DNA from 2 places in the Parasphingorhabdus pacifica genome. Region 2 is predicted to be linked to the other one. Evidence: riboswitches for the same ligand, from Rfam matches in the RefSeq annotation. Region 2 holds a riboswitch; the other holds the start of a gene.

Region 1 (10,628 bases), on a different contig from region 2:
GTCCGGTGGATCTACCGGCGGGCCTACGGAGGTGCCGTCGAGCGATGACGACGCCGCGATTCGACGAGCTCATCCACGCCCCGACCAGATTGTCCATCGTGTCGCTGCTCGCTCCGGCGAAAGGCGTGGAGTTCCGGTTTCTCCGCGACCAGCTGGAACTGAGTGATTCGGTGCTGTCCAAGCACATCAGCGCACTGGAGGCGGCCGGGTACGTCACTTCTCGCAAGGAGAACCTCGGGCGTGGTCGCCGGAAGACCTGGATTGACCTCACCGAAACGGGTCTGGTCGCTTTCCGCGGCCACGTCGCCGCGCTGGACGAGATCGTCGGCCGTGCTCGAGACGTGTCCTGACGTCCGCGCTCCGGTGACTCGGGGGCGGGGCAACCGGCCCGAACGCTCCCGATCGAGCGACGCCGTGCGAAGTACCGCTGTGGAGCGAGTCACCCGCCGGTGCGGGATGCGGAACCGGTTCCGGTCACACCCGCCTCGAAACGTAAGCTGGTCACCATGAGTGCCTCTGTGCTGACCGCTGTGGCCTGGCCCTACGCCAACGGTCCACGGCACATCGGCCACGTTTCCGGCTTCGGTGTGCCTTCGGACGTCTTCTCGCGCTACCAGCGAATGGTGGGCAACCAGGTGCTCATGGTGTCCGGCACCGATGAGCACGGCACTCCGATCTCGGTGCAGGCCGAGAAGGAGGGCGTCAGCACCCGCCAGCTGGTGGACAAGTACAACCGGGTGATCACCGAGGACCTGCAGGGGCTCGGGCTCTCCTACGACCTGTTCACCCGCACCACCACGGGCAACCACTACAAGGTCGTGCAGGACATCTTCCTGGCGCTGTACCGCAACGGCTACATCATGCCGAAGACGACCACCGGCGCGATCAGCCCGTCCAACGGGCGCACGCTGCCGGACCGCTACATCGAGGGCACCTGCCCGATCTGCCATTACGACGGCGCCCGCGGCGACCAGTGCGACAACTGCGGCAACCAGCTCGACCCGGCCGAGCTGGTCAACCCGGTTTCGCGGGTGAACGGCGAGAAGCCGGTGTTCACCGAAACCGAACACCTCTTCCTGGATCTGCCCGCGTTCACCGATTCGTTGGGCAAGTGGCTCTCCACCCGCACCGAGTGGCGCTCCAACGTCCTCAAGTTCACCAAGAACCTGGTCGAGGACATGCGTCCGAGGCCGATCAGCCGCGATCTCGACTGGGGCGTTCCGATCCCGCTCGACGGCTGGCGCGACGAGTCGATGAAGCGGCTCTACGTGTGGTTCGACGCCGTGATCGGCTACTTCTCGGCCAGTGTCGAGTGGTCGCGCCGCATCGGCAGGCCGGACGCGTGGCAGCAGTGGTGGTCGGACCCGGAGGCCCAGGCCCACTACTTCATGGGCAAGGACAACATCACGTTCCACGCCCAGATCTGGCCCGCGTTGTTGATGGGGCACAACGGGACCGGGGACAAGGGAGGGGCCACCGGCCCGTTCGGTGAGCTGAACCTGCCCGACGAGATCGTCTCCAGCGAGTTCCTCACGATGAGCGGGTCGAAGTTCTCCACCTCCCGAGGGACCGTGATCTACGTCCGGGACTTCCTGCGCGAGTTCGGCCCCGACGCGCTGCGGTATTTCATCTCGGTGGCGGGGCCGGAGAACCAGGACACCGACTTCACCTGGGACGAGTTCGTCCGCCGCACCAACTTCGAGCTGGCCAACGAATGGGGCAACCTCGTCAACCGCGCCGTCTCGATGGCGGCGAAGAACAACGGCGCGGTGCCGTCCCCGACCGCGCCGACGGCCGCCGACGAGGAGCTCAAGACCCAGTCCCGCAACGCGTTCGACCTGGTGGGCGAGCACCTGCGGCGCTCCCGGTTCAAGACGGCCGCGCAGGAAGCGATGCGGGTGGTCACGGCGGCCAACAAGTACCTGTCCGACCAGGAGCCGTGGAAGCTCAAGGACGACCCGGACCGCCGGGACGCCGTCCTGCACACCGCACTGCAGGTCGTCTCGGACGCGAACGCGCTGCTCACCCCGTTCCTGCCGCACTCGGCGCAGAAGGTGCACGAGCTGCTCGGCGGCACCGGCGTGTGGTCGGCTCAGCCGGAGGTCCACGAGGTGTCCGATTTGGACACGGCCGATTCGCGGTACCCGGTGTTGATGGGCGATTACGCCGCCGAGCAAGCCACCTGGGAGTCGCGGCCGATCGAGGTCGGGCGTCCGCTGAACAAGCCCAAGCCGCTGTTCGCGAAGCTGGACCCCGAGCTCGCCGAGACCGGCCCGGAGTGGGCTCCGATCAAGAGCTGAGCGCGGACCTGAGGTGAACGTGTGAGCAAGAAGGACAGCAAGCGCGAGCTGCCGCCGGTGCCGGATCCTCTTCCGGCTCAGGCGGTGGACGCGCACACCCACCTGGACGCGTGCGGTGCGGCGACGGCCGCGGAAGTCGGCACGATCCTCGACCGTGCCGAAGCGGCCGGAGTCGGCAGGGTGGTCACGGTCGCCGACGATCTGGCAGCCGCTGAATGGGCCGTCGAAGCCTCCACTTGGGACGATCGGGTTTTCGCCGCGGTCGCGTTGCATCCCACGCGGGCCAAGGACTTCGACGACTCGGTGCGGTCGACGCTGGAGGAGCTGGCACGGCGGCCGCGCGTGGTGGCGGTCGGAGAGACCGGCCTGGACTACTACTGGGACTACTCGCCGCCGGAAGCGCAGCACGAGGCGTTCCGCTGGCACATCGACCTGGCCAAGCGGGTCGGCAAGCCGCTGATGATCCACGACCGGGAAGCCCACGAGGACATCTTCGAGATCCTCGAAAAGGAGGGTGCGCCCGAAACGGTGGTCTTCCACTGCTTCTCCGGGGATGCCGAGTTCGCGAAGTCCTGTGTGGAAGCCGGTTACGTCCTCTCGTTCGCGGGGACCGTGACCTTCCGCAACGCCGCGGAGTTACGGGAGGCCGCGCGGATCGTGCCTGGTGAGCAGTTGCTGGTCGAGACCGATGCGCCGTTCCTGACGCCGCATCCCTTCAGGGGGCGGCCAAATCAGGCATATTGCGCGAATTACACCCTTCGTGACCTTGCTGAACTCCGCGGTGTTGATCTGGAAGAACTGATCGTGACCACTACGGCCACAGCGGAACGAGTATTCCGACTCGATCAGGTGACTGCGACCTGAGCTACATCAACTCAGGGTTTTGTGATATTGGAAATCCAGCGCGCCGGAGTTGCGCGCGGATGGATCACGTTTAACGTCCACTGTGGAAGCCGGGAAAGGGCGCCCCTCGGTGTTCCGCCCCGGCGACGAGCGTGCCCCGAACGCGCTCGTCGCCGGGAGCGAACGAAAGTAAAACCACCGGCCGGTGGACAATAGGACCGAGCGACAACAGGCCGAGCGACAACAGGCCGAGCGACCGGACGGCAACAGGACCGAGCGTCGACTGTGGTGAGTGCCGTCGAGCGAAAGTCGGCTTCGCTGTGGAATCGCTTGATCGCGTAACGATGCCGTTGCCGGGGCGGCCTCCGGAGGATGGCCCAACGGCGCCCGAAGTGTGCTTTGTCGAATAAGACCGGACCGGACGACTCCTCACTCGGGAGTTGTGGTCACGGTCACCGTGTGCGTTCAGTGGCGTCTGCGGCGCCGTACAAGCATGACGGGCGGCGGGAGATGTGTCCGGCTTTTCCGCCGCCCGTTCTCCACGGACCGGGTGGGCTTCGGTCGTTGATCTCACCGACATCAGCAGTTCACGCGGGGTTCCGCGAGCTGTCGGCGGTGGGGCCGGGATCGCGGTCGGCGCACGGTCAAGGCGTGGGGCGACGCGTTACGGTGGTGCCCAACCGCTACGCAACGTGCCTGGTTGCGCGGCAAACCGGGGTAACCGTGATCACTGCGTTCCTACCCCTTCTTGGCACGTCTTTCCGATCACGCTAGAGTCTCGGCTTCGTAACCGATGACAAAGCAGTCGTCGGCTACGCCCGCTAGTCGCCGCCGGTGCACGTCGGGGAAGTCGAGATTCGGGGATCGTGGCACAGCGATCGTCGGAGTCGGCTAGGACGGCGCTTGGCTACGGGAGTCGGATACGGATACGAAGCACGAAGTGCCTCGCGTGAGGCAGGGGGAGGCGAACGACGACATGGTCTCGTTCGAGAACCCTGTAGAACACGCGTGCGGTGCTTCTCGCTTTCGAGAGGTAGCGACCCTGTGAACGGAAGCGGCACACCGAGTGCCTTTGGCAGTCAAGACAACGGCTATTGGGGCGATTCCTTCGACGCCTCCACCGACTGGTTCACCCCGGTCACCGCAGCCACTCAGACCTCCGTCGGAGTGTTGGACCCGACCGAGCAGGATCTGGTTCCGGCCAACGAGCCGGACGGCCTGCCGTCCGGCCTGGAGATCACCCAGGCGGATGTTCTCGAAGCACTGGGCCCTGACGCGGACGATCTGCTCGCCAGTGCCGACGTCGACGTCGACGAGATCATCCGGCTGCTCAACGCCGAAACCACGGTGCTTCCGCCGCTGGCTCTCCCGGAAGAGCACCCCGAAGCGGACGAGGCGGAGATGGTCGAAGCCATCACCACCTGGAAGCGCCGCTTCCTCAAGGGCGCCGTCACCGCGGTGATCCTCACGCTCACCGGTTCCGGCGCCGCGGCCGCCGCGATGGACAAGTCCGTGACCGTGGAGATCGACGGACAAGAGCGCACCGTCAACACCTACGACTCGACCGTGGGCGAGGTCCTCGAGGAAGAGGGCATCGAGGTCGGCAAGCACGACGCGCTGAGCCCGTCTCCGCAGTCCGAGGTCGGTCACGGCGACACGATCACGCTCGACAGGGGCCGTCAGCTGACGGTGACCGTCGACGGCGAGCAGCGCCAGGAATGGGTCCGCTCGGTTTCGGTCGGACAGGCGCTGAACCAGCTCGGTGTGGACACCGAGGGCGCGTCGGTTTCGGCGGACCGGTCCGCCCCGGTGCCCGAGCAGGGCATGGAGGTGGTCGTCAAGACAGCGAAGACGATCACCATCACCGATGGCGGCGGCGAGCCCAAGGAGCTCACCACGCACGCGGTGACCATCGACGAATTCGTCGCCGAGCAGAAGCTCAAGCTCGGTCCCGAGGACCACATCACGCCCGGCGCGTCCGAGAAGATCACCGACGGGACCGAGGTCCACGTCAACCGCACCGGCAGCTCGGTGGTCAACGTGACCACCGAGATCGAGCCGCCGGTCAAGGAGATCGTCGACGACTCGATGTTCAAGGGCGAGGAGAAGGTCGTCGAAGCCGGTTCGCCCGGTGAGAAGATCGTCTTCACCCGCGTCTCCACGCGCAACGGCGAGGAGACCGGTCGCGAGGCCATCGGTGAGCGCGTCACCAAGGAGCCGGTGGAAAAGGTCGTGCGGGTCGGCGGCAAGCCCCGCCCGAACAGCGCGGTCTGGGACAAGCTGGTGGAGTGCGAAGCCGGCGGCAACTGGAGCGCCAACACCGGCAACGGCTACTACGGCGGTCTGCAGTTCGACAAGTCCACCTGGGACGCCTACGGCGGTGACGAGTTCGCCGCGTATCCGCACCAGGCCAGCCGGGAGCAGCAGATCCAGGTAGCTACGGAGATGCGGGACGCGCGCGGCGGCTACGGTGCTTGGCCGAGCTGCTCGTCCAAGCTGGGGTTGAGCTGATCGAGCGCGCCGGACGGTCGGTGCGCTCGCGGGAAGTCACCGGCTCGGAGGCAAAGCCACTGGCCGTCCTCCGGTGCCGGTGACCGTGCGGCGGCACACCTTCGAACCGGTCTCCCCCGGGTCGCCGCGATGCCCCGCGGACGACCCGAGTAGGTTTTTCCTCGTGGAACAGCAGGCGACGGACGGGGTTCGGTTGCTCGGACCGGCCGACGTGCGGCGGCTGGCCGAGGAGGTCGGTGTACGGCCGACGAAGAAGCTCGGGCAGAACTTCGTGCACGACCCCAACACGGTTCGACGCATCGTCGGTACGGCGCAGGTCACAGCCGAGGACGTGGTGCTGGAGGTCGGGCCCGGCCTGGGCTCCTTGACGTTGGGTTTGTTGCCGGTCGCTCGTGAGGTGGCCGCCGTCGAGATCGATCCGGTGCTCGCCGATCGGTTGCCGCGTACGGTCGCCGAGTACGCCTCGGGGATGGCCGACCGGCTACGGGTGTTCCAGGCGGATGCCTTGCGGCTCCGCGCCGCGGACTTCGGCGAGCTCGCCCCGACCGCGCTGGTCGCGAACCTGCCCTACAACGTGGCGGTTCCGGTCGTGCTGCACCTGCTCGCGGAGTTGCCGTCGTTGCGGCACGGCCTGGTGATGGTCCAGTCCGAGGTGGCCGACCGGATGGCCGCGCGACCCGGCGGCCGGACTTATGGGATTCCCAGCGCCAAGGCGGCGTGGTTCGCGGACGTGCGTCGTGCGGGACCGGTGCCGCGAAGCGTGTTCTGGCCGGTTCCGAACGTGGATTCCGGTCTGGTGTCGTTCACCCGGGTGGATCCGCCGTCGGACGCTCCCAGGGAGCAGGTTTTCGCGGCGCTCGACGCCGCGTTCGCCCAGCGGCGCAAGACCTTGCGGTCGGCCCTTTCCGGCTGGGCGGGTTCGGCGGCGCGTGCCGAGAGGTTGCTCCGGGCGGCCGGTATCGAACCGTCGGACCGCGGTGAGCGGCTGACGATCAATGATTTCGCCCGGCTCGCCGAGGCAGCAGGTTCGGACGACCCCGAGGGGGCCTGACCGCACGCCCCCGGCGCGGAACCGTCGGCGGCATCCGCCCGCGTCGTCCCGGCTCGATCATGAAGCCGTTTTCCGGATTGGGCCGGACGAGTGTCGACGCCAGCCGCGTGCTGAATTCGATCGGTGATCGCGCGTGGGTGACGTGCCTGCGAGCGTGGTCTTGTCCACCCCTGTCGATGCGCCGTTCGCGTGAGCCTCGGGATTACTCCACGTGATGAAAGTGGCACTCCTTGATCAAGACGACCAGCTCGATGGCGTGGTGTGAGATGAACCAAGGTTTCGCAATGTGACCGATATCCACTTGCGTCAACAAGTGCAAGTGGGGTCTACTATTCGAGAAATCCATCCGGAGCGGCCGAGAGACCTGGCTCGAGGACGCCGCAGCAACCACCCGAACGCGGGCAGGTGCTAACGCCAGGACCCGATGGAGTTGTGGTGCCTGAAGCTCTGTTCGCAAGCCCGCGTGCGCGATCTGTCCGAAACCGGGACCCGCGCACTGACCTCGTGCTGACGCAGCGGCGCGTCATCGACCACGGATTGCGCACCACCACGGGCTGTCGACGGTCCGCCTGACCCTCGCATACCCGTTTGTCCGTCCTCCCGGGCCGACCTCAGCAGGTCGGTGTGCCCGGCGTGAGTTGATGCGGAGCCCTTCGTGATCACGGTCCAGAACATCACCAAGACGTATTCCCACGACGCCACCAACGTCGTCGCCCTCGACAACGTGTCGATGGAGGTTCCGGCGGGGAGCGTGAGCGGCATCGTCGGATCCAGCGGATCCGGCAAGTCGACGCTCGCCAGGTGCATCGCGCTGCAGGAGAAGCCCGACGTCGGCGAGGTGCGGATCGACGGCACGAACCTCGCCGCCCTCGACGAACGGTCCCAGCGCGCCGCTCGCCGCGAGATCGGCGTGGTGCCCCGGCGGGAGGAACTGCTGCGGCAGCGCACCGCTGCGGGCAACGTGGCCCTTCCGCTGGAGGCCGCGGGCGTTGCCGGCCCGCAGCGGCGCGCCCGGGTCGCCGAGCTGCTCGACCTTGTCGGGCTGACCGAGCAGGCGCCCGCGTATCCGGAACGGCTCACCGCCGGTCAGCTGCAGCGCGTCGCGATCGCCAGGGCGCTGGCCACCAGGCCGTCCGTACTGGTCGCCGACGAACCGACCACCGGTCTCGATCCGGCGTCCACCGACTCCGTGCTGACCGTGCTGGAGCGCGCCCGGTCCGAACTGGGTGCCACGGTCGTGATCGCCACCGACGACATGGCGGTGGTCCGCCGCATCGCCGACGACGTGACCGTCCTGGAAGAGGGCCACGTGGTCGAACACGGCAAGGCGCTGGACCTCGTCGCCGAACCCGGCAGCCACATCGGCTCGGCGCTGCTCCCCGAGACGGACCAGGCCCAGGTGCTCAAGCAGGCCGGCACGCGGCACGACGTGGTCGCCGAGGTCGTCCTCGTCGGTTTCGCGGCGGTCGGGGCGCTGTTGCCGGAAGCCTCCAGCCGGTTCGACGTCGAACTGTCCGTCCTCGGTGGCGGACTCACCCGGCTCGGCGAGACCCCGGTGGCCAAGTTCCGCGTCGGGTTGAGCGGGGAGCGTTCCGAATCGGCGTTGAAGTGGATGATCGAGCACGATGCGCAGGTGCGCCGTACGCCGGTCTGCGTCGAACGGGTCGCCGCCGCGTGAGAGCGTTCCGGACCAGGACGCCGCTGGGGACGCCGCTGGGGACGCCGCTGGGGACGCCGCTGGGGACGCCGCTGGGGACACTGTCGGGGTCGCCTCCGGCCGATCGGTCGAGTAGTCGTCCGGAGTGAACCCGGTCCAGGGGACGCACGGCGATCCGCCGGACACGTAGGCTCTAAGAGTGCTCTCCGTAGTACCCACACCCATCACCGTCCGCGTCCCCGCCAAGGTGAACCTGCACCTGTCGGTCGGGGACGCGCGTGCTGACGGCTACCACGAGTTGGTCACCGTCTTCCAGGCGCTGTCGTTGACCGATGAGGTCACCGTCCGGGATTCGGACGAGTCCGGCATCGAAGTGCACGGGGAGGGCGCGGACTCGGTTCCCACCGGGCCGGGCAACCTCGTGTGGAAGGCGGTGCGGTCGCTCGCCGAACACAGCGGTCGGGACCCGGAAGACCCAGGGGTCCAGGTTTCGATCCGCAAGGGAATCCCGGTCGCCGGAGGTATGGCGGGCGGCAGTGCCGACGCCGCCGCCGGGCTCCTCGCGATCAATGCGCTGTGGCGCCTGGAGATGGGGCGCGAGGACCTCATGGAGATCGCCGCGGACCTGGGCAGCGACGTGCCGTTCGCCTTGCAGGGCGGAACGGCGTTGGGCACCGGGCGTGGGGAACGCTTGGTGCCCGTATTGGCCAGGCACACGTATCACTGGGTGATCGCACTGGACCGGAGCGGCCTGGAGACCCCGGGCGTGTTCACCGAACTCGACCGCCTGCGTGCCGAGTCCCGGCCGAGCCCGGTCGGGGATGTGGAACCGCTGCTCGAAGCGTTGGCTTCGGGAGATCCCAGACAATTGGCCCTGCTGCTGGGCAACGACCTGCAGTCGGCCGCCGTGTCGTTGCGACCGGGCCTCCGTCGCACGCTGCGCGCGGGCGTCGACGCGGGCGCGCTCGCGGGAGTCGTCTCCGGCTCCGGGCCCACGTGCGCGTTCCTGTGCACGGACGCGGACTCGGCGGTGCGGGTTGCCGCGGAACTTTCCGGCGCTGGGGTGTGCCGGACGGTCCGGGTGGCCCAGGGACCGGTGCACGGAGCCCGGGTGGTCGGTGACGAGCAACCGGATCGACCCACCCCTCCGCAGGTGCACGCTTGACGCCTGTCCGGGTGGGGACGACACCATCGGGCGTGTCCCGCAGCGCACCCGGCCGCAGTGAGTTCCGGGCCGACGGGACCGTGACCACGCGGAATACCCGTGCGGGTGCCGTCCGTTGCCGAGCTCGGGCGCGGAGGAACGAGACCGGCGTCGAATCGTCCTGAACACATCCGCCCGGTGACGGGTGACGGACCGAGTTCGACGGGTCCGGATACGGAAGTGGGTAGGACCAGCACCGGACCGGACGAAGACGAACCGCAGACCTACCCGAAACGCAGTCAACGGAGTGAAGAACACGCGATGGCCAACCTGATCAACCTCGAAGCCGTGAGCAAGAGCTACGGCGTTCGGCCCTTGCTGGACGGAGTGTCGCTGGGCATCGGTGCCTCCGATCGGATCGGGGTGGTCGGACTCAACGGTGGTGGCAAGACCACGCTGCTGGAGGTCCTCTCCGGAACAGAGGAGCCCGATTCCGGCCGGGTCAGCCACAGCCGCGACCTACGCTCGGCAGTGGTCACGCAGCGGACCGAACTGCCTGCGGGAGCCACCGTGCGCAGCGCGGTGCTCGACCAGCACGGTTTCGACGCCGAACACGAGTGGGCCGCCGATCCGCGCGTGCGGTCGGTGCTCAACGGCCTGGGGATGTCCAGGCTCGGTCTGGACACCCCGGTGGCGGACTTCTCGGGTGGCGAACGGCGTCGAGTCGCGCTCGCGGCTGCGCTGGTGGGAGATCTCGACCTGCTCGTGCTCGACGAGCCGACCAACCACCTCGACGTGGAGGGTGTTCGATGGCTGGCCGACCACCTGCTGGAACGCCGGTGTGCGCTGGTGATCGTCACGCACGATCGCTGGTTCCTGGACACCGTCTGCAACCGCACCTGGGAGGTCACCCAGGGCAGGGTCGAGCAGTACGAGGGCGGCTACGCGGACTGGACCTTCGCGCGGGCCGAACGCGCTCGCCTCGCCCAGCAGGCCGAGGAGAAGCGGCAGAACCTGGCACGCAAGGAACTGGCGTGGCTGCAGCGGGGTGCCAAGGCGCGTACCTCCAAGCCGCGCTTCCGCGTCGAAGCGGCCGAAGCGTTGATCTCCGACGTTCCGCCG
Region 2 (10,628 bases):
CATCACGGGCACCTCGTCGCCGCCAGCGAGGTGCAGGCCCAGTTCGGACTCGAGCAGGTCGTCTTCGTGCCGACCGGGCAGCCTTGGCAGAAGGGCCATGAAGAGGTGAGTCCGGCCGAAGACCGCTATCTCATGACGGTCGTCGCCACGGCGTCGAACCCGCGCTTCCTGGTCAGCCGGGTCGATGTCGATCGAAGCGGACCCACCTACACCCTCGACACGCTCAAGGATCTGCGCGGGCTCTTCCCGGACGCCGAGCTGTACTTCATCACCGGCGCGGACGCGATGGAACAGATCCTGTCGTGGCACCGGGTGGAGGAGCTCTTCGACCTGGCGCACTTCATCGGTGTCACCCGGCCCGGCTACTCGCTGGACGGTGAACATCTTCCCAAGGGCGTCGCGTCGCTGGTCGAGATCCCGGCGATGGCGATCTCCTCGACGGGATGCCGCGAGCGGGTGCGCGCGGGCCTGCCCGTCTGGTACCTGGTGCCGGACGGAATCGTGCAGTACATCGCCAAGCGGGGCCTGTACCGGCCGGAGCCCGGCTCACCAGCACCGGAGTGGGGACCGTGAGCATCCGGTAAAAATCCGGTGCATCTCGGATCAGCCGGGTTATCAGCTGGGCGGACCTGGCCCGAGCGACGAATCGACGGCGTTCCTTCGCCGTGCACACGCCTGGTGCGCCGCACAACGGCGTCACCGTCGAGCGCGTTCTCACCGACAACGCCTGGTCCTGCACCAGCGATCTACCACTGCCGGTGGTCGAGCCGGTGCACGTCCGGGCGGTGGAGTTCGGCTGTTTCCCGTTCGAGGCGCGGCGCGATCGCTGAAAGGGCCCGGCGCACGGCCGGGCCCCGCTCGGCAGCGTCACTGGAAGTTCTTCAGGACCTCCCCGGCCCGTTGGACTCCGGCCTGCATATCGTCGAAATCCATCGCCGGCGCGAATTCGACCTGGGCTCCGAGGGTCTCGAAGAACGGTTCGACGATCGACGGAAGATAAGAAGCGTCCTGCATGTCGAACACGAAGTACGCGGTGCGCTTTCCGTTCGACGGGCTGAAGAACGCCGCCTCCGGCTGCAGCTCATCCCTGGCCCACAGCATGACCTTTGGCAACGTGCCGTCGCGAAACGCCTGGTTGCCCTTCTCCGTGTCGATCGAGACTTTCAAAAGCATTCTCATGCCTGGCCCCCGTCGCTGCACCGGTCCGGTGCGCGGCACACCGGTTCCGCACCGGGCAGCACTGCCTCCACGGTGCCGAGCGGCGCGCGTCCCGGCCAGTCGATCAGGGCACCTCGTGAACGGTCGAGGTCAGGCCATCACCAACGGTTACGCGGATGCTCGCTCGATATACTCGCGGTTACCGATCTCACGGCGACCCCGGCGGGATGCCGCCAGGTCACAACCGGCTGGATATCCTTTGTCCGGTGTGGTGCACAGACCGTGCCCACCGAGAGGAGTGACGTGGCAGCCAGTGAAGATGCCCGCAGGATCGCCCTTGTAGCGGCGCAGGCGGCGGCGGACAAGAAGGCCCATGACCTGGTTCTGCTCGACGTATCCGAGCAGCTGATCATCACCGACTGCTTCGTGATCGCATCCGCGCCCAACGAGCGGCAGGTCGACGCGATCGTCGAGTCGGTCGAGGAGAAGATGCGCGCCGCGGGGCACAAGCCGGTGCGGCGCGAAGGAGAACGCGAAGGCCGCTGGATCCTGCTGGACTTCGTCGACGTGGTCGTGCACATCCAGCACGTGGATGAGCGTGCCTTCTACGAGCTGGAACGGCTTTGGAAGGACTGCCCCCGGATCGACTTCGAAGATCGCAACGCCGGCCCTGACAGCGCAGGCGGTTCGGGAAGCGCAGGCGGTTCGGAAAACGAGGGCGGTTCGGACGCCGAACAGGAGAGCGGCCCGCAGTGACGTTACAGCGGCTGGTGCTCTGGCGGCACGGCGAGACCGACTACAACGCCGCCGGACGGATCCAGGGACACCTCGACACCTCACTGACCGAGACCGGACGGGAGCAGGCTCGGGGAGCCGCTCCGGCCGTGGCCGGTTTCCAGCCGGCGGTCGCGCTCACCTCGGACCTGCGTCGAGCCGCGTCGACCGCCGCGATGTTCACTGAAGTCAGTGGCATGCAGGCCCGGCCGGACAAACGCCTGCGGGAAACCCACCTGGGTGAATGGCAGGGTCTGAGCGGGGCAGAGGTGGAACACGGTTGGCCGGGTGCGATGGGAACCTGGCGGGCGACGCCCACCTGGGCGCCGCCCGGCGGCGAATCCAGGGTGGATGTGGCCGCTCGGGCCGTCGAAGTCGTCGAGGAACTCGATCTCGCCGAGAACGGCACCGCGCTGCTCTGCGCGCACGGCGGACTGATCACGGCGTTGACGGCGCGGCTGCTGGACTGGCCGGTGGACATGTGGCCGAGTCTGGGTGGTGTCGCGAACTGCCATTGGGTCGTGCTCTCCCGGCGGAGTGGGCAGGATGCCCGCTGGCGCCTGATCACCTACAACGGCGGCACGCCGCTCTGAGCGCCCAGCTGCCCACCGTTCCCCAACCCGTCCACGAGAATTGATTCGCGTTGTCCATTGCCGTCGTCACCGATTCGACCGCCTATCTGCCGGACGGTTTGGCAGACCGGCATGCCATCCGGTCCGTGCCGTTGCACGTGAGCGTCGACGGTGTGGGCACCTTCGCGGAGCCCGGATTCGGTTCGGACGAGCTCGCGACGGCGTTCGAGCGCAAGCAGCGGGTCACGACGTCCGGTGCGAGCGCCGCGGACCTGGCGCGCGTCTACCGGGAAGTGCTGGACGAGGGCGCTGACGGGGTCGTATCGCTCCACCTGTCCAGGCGGTTGTCGAGCACGTGGGATGCGGCCCGACTGGCTGCGAACGAGGTCGACCCGGAGCGGATTCGCGTCATCGATTCTCGTTCGGCGGCGATGGGGCTGGGGTTCGCCGCGCTCGCCGCGTCCGTGAGCGCTGCGGAAGGAGCCGAACTCGCGGGGGTGGAGCGCCGTGCGACCGCGGCGGCTGAGGAGACCACCACGTTGTTCTCGGTGCAGACGCTGGAGTACCTGCGCCGCGGTGGTCGCATCGGTACGGCTGCCGCTCTGCTGGGGACCGCTCTGGCCATCAAACCGTTGTTGCACGTGCACCAGGGCCGGATCGATGTGCTGGACAAGGTGCGCACCACGGCGCGGGCGATGACGCGATTGGTGGACCTGGCAGGCGAAGCCGCCGGTAGATCGTCGGTGTCCATCGCGGTTCACCACCTGGCGGCACCGGAGCGCGCGGAAGCCATCGCGGATCGGGTCCGGTCGACGGTCGTGGAGTGTGAGGACTGCGTGGTGTCCGAGGTGGGGCCGGTGATCGGCGCGCACATCGGGCCGGGAGCGGTCGGCGTGGTGCTGCTGCCGGGCGGCTGGCGCTCACCGGCGAAGTAGTACCGCGGGCTGGCCTACCTGCGGACGCATTGCGCTCTGCGGTTTTTCTTGCAAGCTCGGAAATTCCTCCTATCGTGGTGCATCCGCTCGTCCTGTTCGGGTGATGCGATGGCGAGTCATCCACAGTGGAGTCAGTTCTCCACGGTCTTGCTTTTGCTGATGTACAGGGGTTTTCGCCTCGCTCTAGCTTCGGATGCATGGTCGATCTCTCCGCTGCGCCGGCGAATGCCGCCCGCTCCACCGCGCCCATGACTGCCGCCGCCGCTTCCGGGACAGCCGGTTCCGGGACTGCCGCGTCCGGGACTGTCGACGAACGCGCGGATCCCACGCCCAGTTCGGCGGCGGCCGACCCGCGTGCACGCCTGCGGGCGTTGATGACGCACCGCGACGAAGAAGACGATGTCGAGGCCGCCACGCGGCCCACCCGGTCTCGGGAATGGATGTCCGAACTGGCGGCTCGGTGGCTGCCCGCACGGTGGCTGCCCGAATCACTGCGGCATGCCAGGTTCGATCCCGGCCGAGCCGGGCTGCTCGGGTTGTCCCTGCTCGCCGTGCTCGGCTTGCTCGTCGTTGCCGCCACCACGTGGGTCGAGCAGCCGGAAGCCGAGTCAGCGCCGCCGCCACCACCGTCGATCGTCGCCGCGCCGAGCACCAGCGCCCCGCCCGCGGAGATAGTCGTCAGCGTGGTCGGCCAGGTGGCCCGGCCAGGACTGATCAGCCTGGACGAAGGTGCCAGGGTGGCCGACGCGCTCGAATCCGTCGGCGGTGCGCTGCCGGGCACCGATGTCACCACGATCAATCTCGCCCGCGAACTCGTCGACGGCGAGCAGCTCCACGTCGCGGTTCCCGTGCCGCCCGGAGTCGAGGTTCCCGAAGACCCCGCTGCACCCGGCGAGTCCCCAGCAGGCTCCGGCAGGCGGATCGACCTGAACACGGCAACCGAGGAGGATCTTCATGAGCTGCCCGGAGTCGGCGAGGTCACCGCCGAACGGATCGTGAACTGGCGCACCGAGAACGGGTCGTTCACGTCGGTGGACGAACTACGTGAAGTCGCAGGCATCGGGGAGGTCCGGCTTTCCCGCCTGCGGGATCTGGTGCGGGTATGACCACCGTTCCCGGGCTGGCGGCCGTCGACCTCCGACTCGCTCCGGCGGCGCTGGTGGTCTGGGCGGTCACTCTCGTGGCCGTTCCGCTGGGTTGGGTTCCGCTGACGGTCCTGGCCGGCTCGTTGCTCGGAGCGGGCGTGCTGGTGCGGAGGGTGGGGAAGGCGCACCGCTGGATCAACGGAGTTCTGGCGGTGCTGGTCCTCGGGTGTACGGCGTCGGCGGGAATGGCGGCTCGGACCCACCAGGTCGAGCGACATCCGCTCCGGGAGATCGCGCGAAGCGGTGCGAAAGTCACTGTGCGAGTCGAACTGGACATGGCTCCGCGAGTGCTACGGGGCGAGTCCTACGGTGCACGCCGAGCCCAGGACCGGTCGCTGGTTCGGGCGCGGCTCCGGTCGTTGGAACGCGGTCACGAGCGGATCGTGACAGGCGGCTCCGTGCTGCTGCTCGTCCCCAGCGACTCCTGGCACGAGTTGATCGCAGGCCAGCAGGTCACGACCAGCGGCAAGGCGGTCCCGCCTCGCTCCGGTGAACTCACCGCCGCGGTACTGCAGGTGTTCCGGCCACCCACAGCGGTCGAGCCCGCTCCTGGCTGGCAGCGTGCGGCCGAGGAACTGCGGGAAGGACTGCGCCGAACGTCCGCTACGATGCTCGGCCCGGCCGCAGCGGGCCTCCTACCCGGACTCGTCGTCGGGGATACCGGTGCGCTTCCGCCGGAGGTGGTCGGGGAGTTCACCGACGCGGGACTCACCCATCTCACGGCCGTCTCGGGCGCGAACCTGGCAATCGTGTGCGGTGCGGTCCTGTTGCTCCTGCGCGGAGTCGGGGCCGGGCCGTGGCCCTCCGCGTTCGCGGCGAGCGCGGCACTGATCGGTTTCGTCGTGCTCGCCGGTCCTGAACCCAGCGTCCTGCGGGCAGCTGTGATGGGCATGATCACGCTACTGGCTCTGGTGTTGGGACGTGAGCGCTCGGCCATGCCCGCGCTGTGCGCCAGCGTGGTCGGATTGCTGCTCGTGCTGCCCGGTCTGGCGACTGACGTCGGGTTCGCGTTGTCGGTGTGCGCGACTTCCGGGCTGGTACTGCTGGCCCCGGTCTGGTCGGAGGCGCTGCGCACCCGCGGTCTCCCGACCGGGATCGCCGAAGCCGTGGCGGTTCCGGCGGCCGCCCAACTGGTGACAGCTCCACTCATCGCGGCCGTGGCCGGAGAGATCAGCCTGGTCTCGGTGCTCGCGAACCTGCTGGTAGGCCCGGTCATCGCTCCCGCGACCGTGCTGGGCGTGCTGGCCACGATCAGCGCCCCCGTCGTGCCGGCGGTAGCTCACGCGTGCGTGTGGCTGGCCGGGCCCGAGCTCGAATGGGTCCTGTTCGTGGCACGCCACTCGGCCGCTGTACCGGGAGCCACGGTCGATTGGCCCGCGGGAACGAACGGCGGGGCGCTGTTGGCGGTGCTGGCGTTGGTGCTGCTGATCGTGTTGCGTAGCCGACGCCTTCGCGGGGCGCTTGCCGTGCTGGTCGTGCTCACCGTCGTCGTCCTCGTGCCGGTTCGCCGGGTCGTACCCGGGTGGCCCGAGCAGGGCTGGAGCATGGTTGCCTGCGACGTCGGCCAAGGCGATGGGCTGGTGCTCGCGACCGGGAATCCGAAAGAAGCGGTGGTGGTGGACACCGGACCGGACCCGTCCCGGATGACGGATTGTCTGGCGCGACTGGGAATCAAGAGGGTTCCGCTGCTGGTGCTCTCGCATCTGCACGCCGACCACGTGAGCGGTCTTTCCGGCGTGTTGGCCGACCAGCACGTGATGATGATCGGTACCGGGAAGTTGCGCGAACCAGCTTGGGCCTGGACGGAGCTGCGTCAGACGGCTACCGCAGACGAGGTGCCGGTGGTCGAGCTCGAAGCCGGGCAACGGGTCGCATGGCCGAGCCTTGAGCTGGAAGTGCTGGGGCCGACAGGTGCGCTGGCCCGAACCAGCCAAGCCGACGATGCCAACGACGCGTCCCTCGTACTGAAGGCTTCGACCCCGGCGGGACGGATCCTGCTCACCGGCGACGTGGAACTCTCCGGGCAGTCACAGCTGTTGGCCGGCGGAACCGACCTGAGTGCCGAAGTGATCAAGGTTCCGCACCACGGCTCCCGCTACACGGCTCCCCGCTTCATCGACGCGACGCAGGCCGAACTGGCGCTGATCAGCGTGGGCGACGGCAATTCCTACGGCCATCCGAGCCCGCTCGTGCTCGGCGCGCTCGCCCGTGCGGGTGCGAACGTCGCGCGGACCGACCGGGGTGGCGATCTGGCGGTCCACCCCGGCCCGCACGGTGCGAGAGTGGAGAAGCGAGGTGATCCGATTCGGGCCGACGACTGAACTCCGGCCCGGCGGAGACGGACGCTCTGCGCCCTCGGCGGAATGCCCGGGCCACGTCAGCGCAGGCCCGGGCGAATCCACCGATCAGTACCCGAGGACCTCGTTCACTGCCGCGGTCGTGGGAGCGACGGTGGCCTTCGGGCCGACGTGCTCCTGCACGGCGTCGAGGGTCTTGAGGCCATCACCGGTGATCATCAGCACCGTCTCGGCGTCCGGGTCGAGCTTGCCCTGCTCGATGAGCTTCTTGGTCGTGGCCACGGTGACACCGCCGGCCGTCTCGGCGAAGATGCCCTCGGTGCGGGCGAGCAGCTGGATGCCCTCGATGACTTCCTGGTCGGTGACGTCCTCGATCGCACCGTTCGTGCGGCGCACGACGTCGAGAACGTACGGGCCGTCCGCGGGCGCACCGATGGCCAGCGAGCGGGCGATGGTGTCCGGACGCACCGGCTGGACCACGTCCTGCTCGTCCTTGTAGGCCGAAGCCACCGGCGAGCACCCGCTCGCCTGCGCACCGAACACCCGGTACGGGCTGTCCTCGACGAGGCCGCAGCGGGCGAGTTCCTTGAAGCCCTTGTCGACCTTGGTCAGCTGCGAGCCCGAAGCAATCGGAACCACGACCTGCTCGGGGATCCGCCACCCCAGCTGCTCGGCGACCTCGAAGGCCAGCGTCTTGGAGCCCTCGGAGTAGTACGGGCGAACGTTGACGTTCACGAACGCCCAGTCCTCGTGCTCGGAGGCGAGCTCGGTCGCCAGCCGGTTCACGTCGTCGTAGTTGCCGTCCACCGCCAGGAGCGAACCGTCGTAGACAGCGCTCATCTGAATCTTGGCGCGCTCCAGCGTGGCCGGGACCAGGACGACCGAGTCCCAACCGGCGCGAGCTGCGGCCGCGGCGACGGCATTCGCGAGGTTGCCCGTCGACGGGCAAGCGAGCGTGGTGAAACCGAATTCGCGGGCGGCCGCCAAGGCAACGGCGACCACGCGGTCCTTGAACGAGTGGGTGGGATTGCCGGTGTCGTCCTTGATCCAGATCTGCTTGACGCCGAGCGCCTTGGCGAGTCGATCGGCACGCACCAGCCTCGTACAGCCGGGTTCGGTGTTCTGGTGCTGCTCGACGGTGGTCGGCACGGGCAGCAGCTGCTTGTAGCGCCAGATCGAACGTGGGCCGGCCTCGATGTCCTCGCGGCGGACGCGACCGAAGTCGTATGCGACTTCCAGCGGCGAGAAATCTTCCAGCGAGACGAACTCGGGGGCCAACGGCTGGCGGTGGCCTTCTTCCTTGGACACCAGTTCGGTGGCAGGTCCGAGGTCGTAGGTCCGGGTAGTGGTGGGCTGGGCAGCAGCAGTCATCGCGAGGTCCTTTCCCTCATCTGTCCCGCGCACGGGTCGGAATTGGCACCTTTTTTCGGCGGCCTCGCGGGAAAGAATGGTGCGAATCGCCGATATCGGTTGCCGGGGCTTCTACGGGCCGTTCCCTCTGCCCCTCTGGATGAGCTATTCGGTTGTGGCGGCAACGCTACGGGACGGTGTCGCTTTCTGGCCAGCACGGTGTCCATACTCCGGGACCTAAGAGGGTTGCCCAGGTCACGTGGGAGCATGGGCCCATGAGTGCACCAGGGGTGCTGGCCGGTCCGCTTCATTTGATCCTCGGCGAAGAAGAATTGCTGGTGGATCGGGCAGTTCGCGAAGTGGTGAACGCCGCGCGGGCGGCGGATTCCGAGACCGAGCTGCGCCGAATGAAGGTGAGTGACCTCACCCCTCCGGGGTTGGACGAAATGCTCAGCCCTTCGCTGTTCGCCGAAGGGCGGGTCATCGTCCTGGAGGGGGCTCAGGAAGGCGGCAAAGAGATCGTCGAGGCCGTGCTCACCCACGCGCGCCAACCCGCCGACGGGGTGATTCTCGTTGTCGTCCACAGCGGTGGCGGCCGTGGGAAGAACGCCAAGGAATTGCCGAACGCCTTGCGCAAGATCGATGCGCGTGCGGTCGAATGCAACAAGATCACCAAACCCGCGGAGCGCGAGGCGTTCGTCCGCGAAGAGGTTCGCCGAGCCGGTGGCCGCATCGAGGCCTCCGGCGTCAGCGCGCTCATCGAGTCGGTCGGCCACGACCTTCGGGAGCTGTCCTCGGCGGCTTCGCAGCTCGTTGCCGACACCGGCGGCAAGATCGACGAGACGGCCGTTCGCCAATACCACCGGGGACGCGCGGAGGTCACCGGTTTCGTGGTGGCGGAGAAGGCAGTCACCGGTGATCGCGCAGGTGCCCTCGAAGCGCTGCGTTGGGCTCTGCAACTGGGCGTCCCGCACGTGCTGATCGCCGACGCGCTCGCGGATTCGGTGCGCACCATCGGCAGGGTCGCCGCGGCGGGTGGCAACGACCAGTACCGCCTGGCCAGCGAACTGGGCATGCCGCCGTGGAAAGTGAAGAAGGCGCTCGCGCAGGCCCGCGGGTGGAACGGCGCGGCGGTGGGCGAGGCATTGGCGGCGGTCGCCGAGGTCAACGCCGACGTAAAGGGCGTGGCTGCGGACGCCTCGTACGCGCTGGAGCGGACCGTGCTGCGATTGACCGACCTGCGCGTCGGGCGGAACAACTAGGGAATGCTTCGGAGGCGGGTCTCGCGCGCCGCCCCGGACAGCAGAAGGCCCTCTCCACCACCAGGAGGAGAGGGCCTGCCAACTTGCTGCGAATCAGAGCGCGTTGGTGCGCTTGGACATCGCCGACTTCTTGTTGGCGGCCTGGTTGGCGTGGATGACGCCCTTGCTGGCGGCCTTGTCGAGCGAACGACCCGCGGCACGCTCCAGCTCGACGGCCTTGGTCTTGTCGCCGGAGTCAGCGGCCTCGCGGAACTTGCGGAGGGCGGTCTTGACCGCCGACTTGTAGGCCCGGTTGCGCTGGCGGTTCGCCTCGTTGGTCTTCATCCGCTTCATCTGAGACTTGATGTTGGCCACTGTTGCGCCTCTTCCTCGTCGCTGGTCTGGTGTGCCGCGCATTCGTGGCGCTGCGCGAGCGCAGCCTTCCTCCATTGCGGAATGCCGCACGACACGGCCGTCGATACTATCAATGCGGGCCTGCGACGTTGCTGCCGGGCAACCCCTCCGCGGCGGCTTCCGAAGCTGCGCAAGCCGCCTCCGCAAGCTGCGCAAGCCCCCTCGTCGAGTCGCGAACGCCTCTCGCAAAACCACGTGAGCCCTCGACAAGCCGCGCACACCTCCTCGGCAGGCGGGGTGGACACGGAATCTTCTCGCTCTCGACAGGCGGAGGTGGGCGGGGCCTGCCGGGCCGCGCCGGATAGTCTGCGCGTCCGTGCTCACCGCGTTGAATTGGCCCGGATTCGCCGAAATCTCACTGGCGGGGCTGATGTTCCTGTGTGGTGCCGCGTTCCTCGCGGGGGCGGTCGATGCGATCGTCGGTGGTGGTGGTCTCATCCAGCTGCCCGCGATGCTCCTGATCATGCCCGGGGGTGAGGCGATTCACTCGTTGGCGAGCAACAAGGTCGCGTCCGTGGCGGGGACCGCCGCAGCCGCTCGCACCTACGCCAAGCGAACGCGGATCGACTGGCACAGCGCCCTGCCGATGGCGGTGATCGCGTTTTTCGGCTCGTTGTGCGGAGCGGTGTTCGCCGATGCCCTCCCGTCCGATGTGCTCAACGTGGTGGTACTGGTGGCCCTGGTGGGGGTGGGCATTTATACGTGGCGCACGCCCGCGCTCGGCGCGGCCGATGCGGTGCCG

Evidence for each region. Region 2 has a riboswitch for S-adenosylmethionine ahead of thrC (threonine synthase). Riboswitches for the same ligand answer to the same signal wherever they lie in the genome.
Region 1: it holds a riboswitch for S-adenosylmethionine, as region 2 does, so the genes downstream of both, ACYVAN_RS07550 (methionine ABC transporter ATP-binding protein) here and thrC (threonine synthase) in region 2, are expected to answer to the same signal.

Annotation. Positions count from the first base shown of each region.
Region 1 is NZ_BAAGYS010000006.1:296,331-306,958, forward strand. Features, by position in the region: gene ACYVAN_RS07520 (hypothetical protein) at 1-48, shown strand, start outside; gene ACYVAN_RS07525 (transcriptional regulator) at 45-350, shown strand; gene metG (methionine--tRNA ligase) at 507-2,300, shown strand; gene ACYVAN_RS07535 (TatD family hydrolase) at 2,322-3,164, shown strand; gene ACYVAN_RS07540 (transglycosylase family protein) at 4,188-5,654, shown strand; gene rsmA (16S rRNA (adenine(1518)-N(6)/adenine(1519)-N(6))-dimethyltransferase RsmA) at 5,818-6,705, shown strand; SAM riboswitch class I at 7,045-7,136, shown strand; gene ACYVAN_RS07550 (methionine ABC transporter ATP-binding protein) at 7,361-8,383, shown strand; gene ACYVAN_RS07555 (4-(cytidine 5'-diphospho)-2-C-methyl-D-erythritol kinase) at 8,562-9,527, shown strand; gene ACYVAN_RS07560 (ABC-F family ATP-binding cassette domain-containing protein) at 9,747-10,628, shown strand, end outside.
Region 2 is NZ_BAAGYS010000014.1:225,095-235,722, reverse strand. Features, by position in the region: gene nadD (nicotinate-nucleotide adenylyltransferase) at 1-573, shown strand, start outside; gene ACYVAN_RS21285 (hypothetical protein) at 666-830, shown strand; gene ACYVAN_RS21280 (hypothetical protein) at 868-1,218, opposite strand; gene rsfS (ribosome silencing factor) at 1,462-1,914, shown strand; gene ACYVAN_RS21270 (histidine phosphatase family protein) at 1,911-2,525, shown strand; gene ACYVAN_RS21265 (DegV family protein) at 2,576-3,439, shown strand; gene ACYVAN_RS21260 (helix-hairpin-helix domain-containing protein) at 3,637-4,545, shown strand; gene ACYVAN_RS21255 (ComEC/Rec2 family competence protein) at 4,542-6,905, shown strand; gene thrC (threonine synthase) at 6,990-8,252, opposite strand; SAM riboswitch class I at 8,266-8,398, opposite strand; gene holA (DNA polymerase III subunit delta) at 8,507-9,493, shown strand; gene rpsT (30S ribosomal protein S20) at 9,587-9,847, opposite strand; gene ACYVAN_RS21235 (sulfite exporter TauE/SafE family protein) at 10,203-10,628, shown strand, end outside.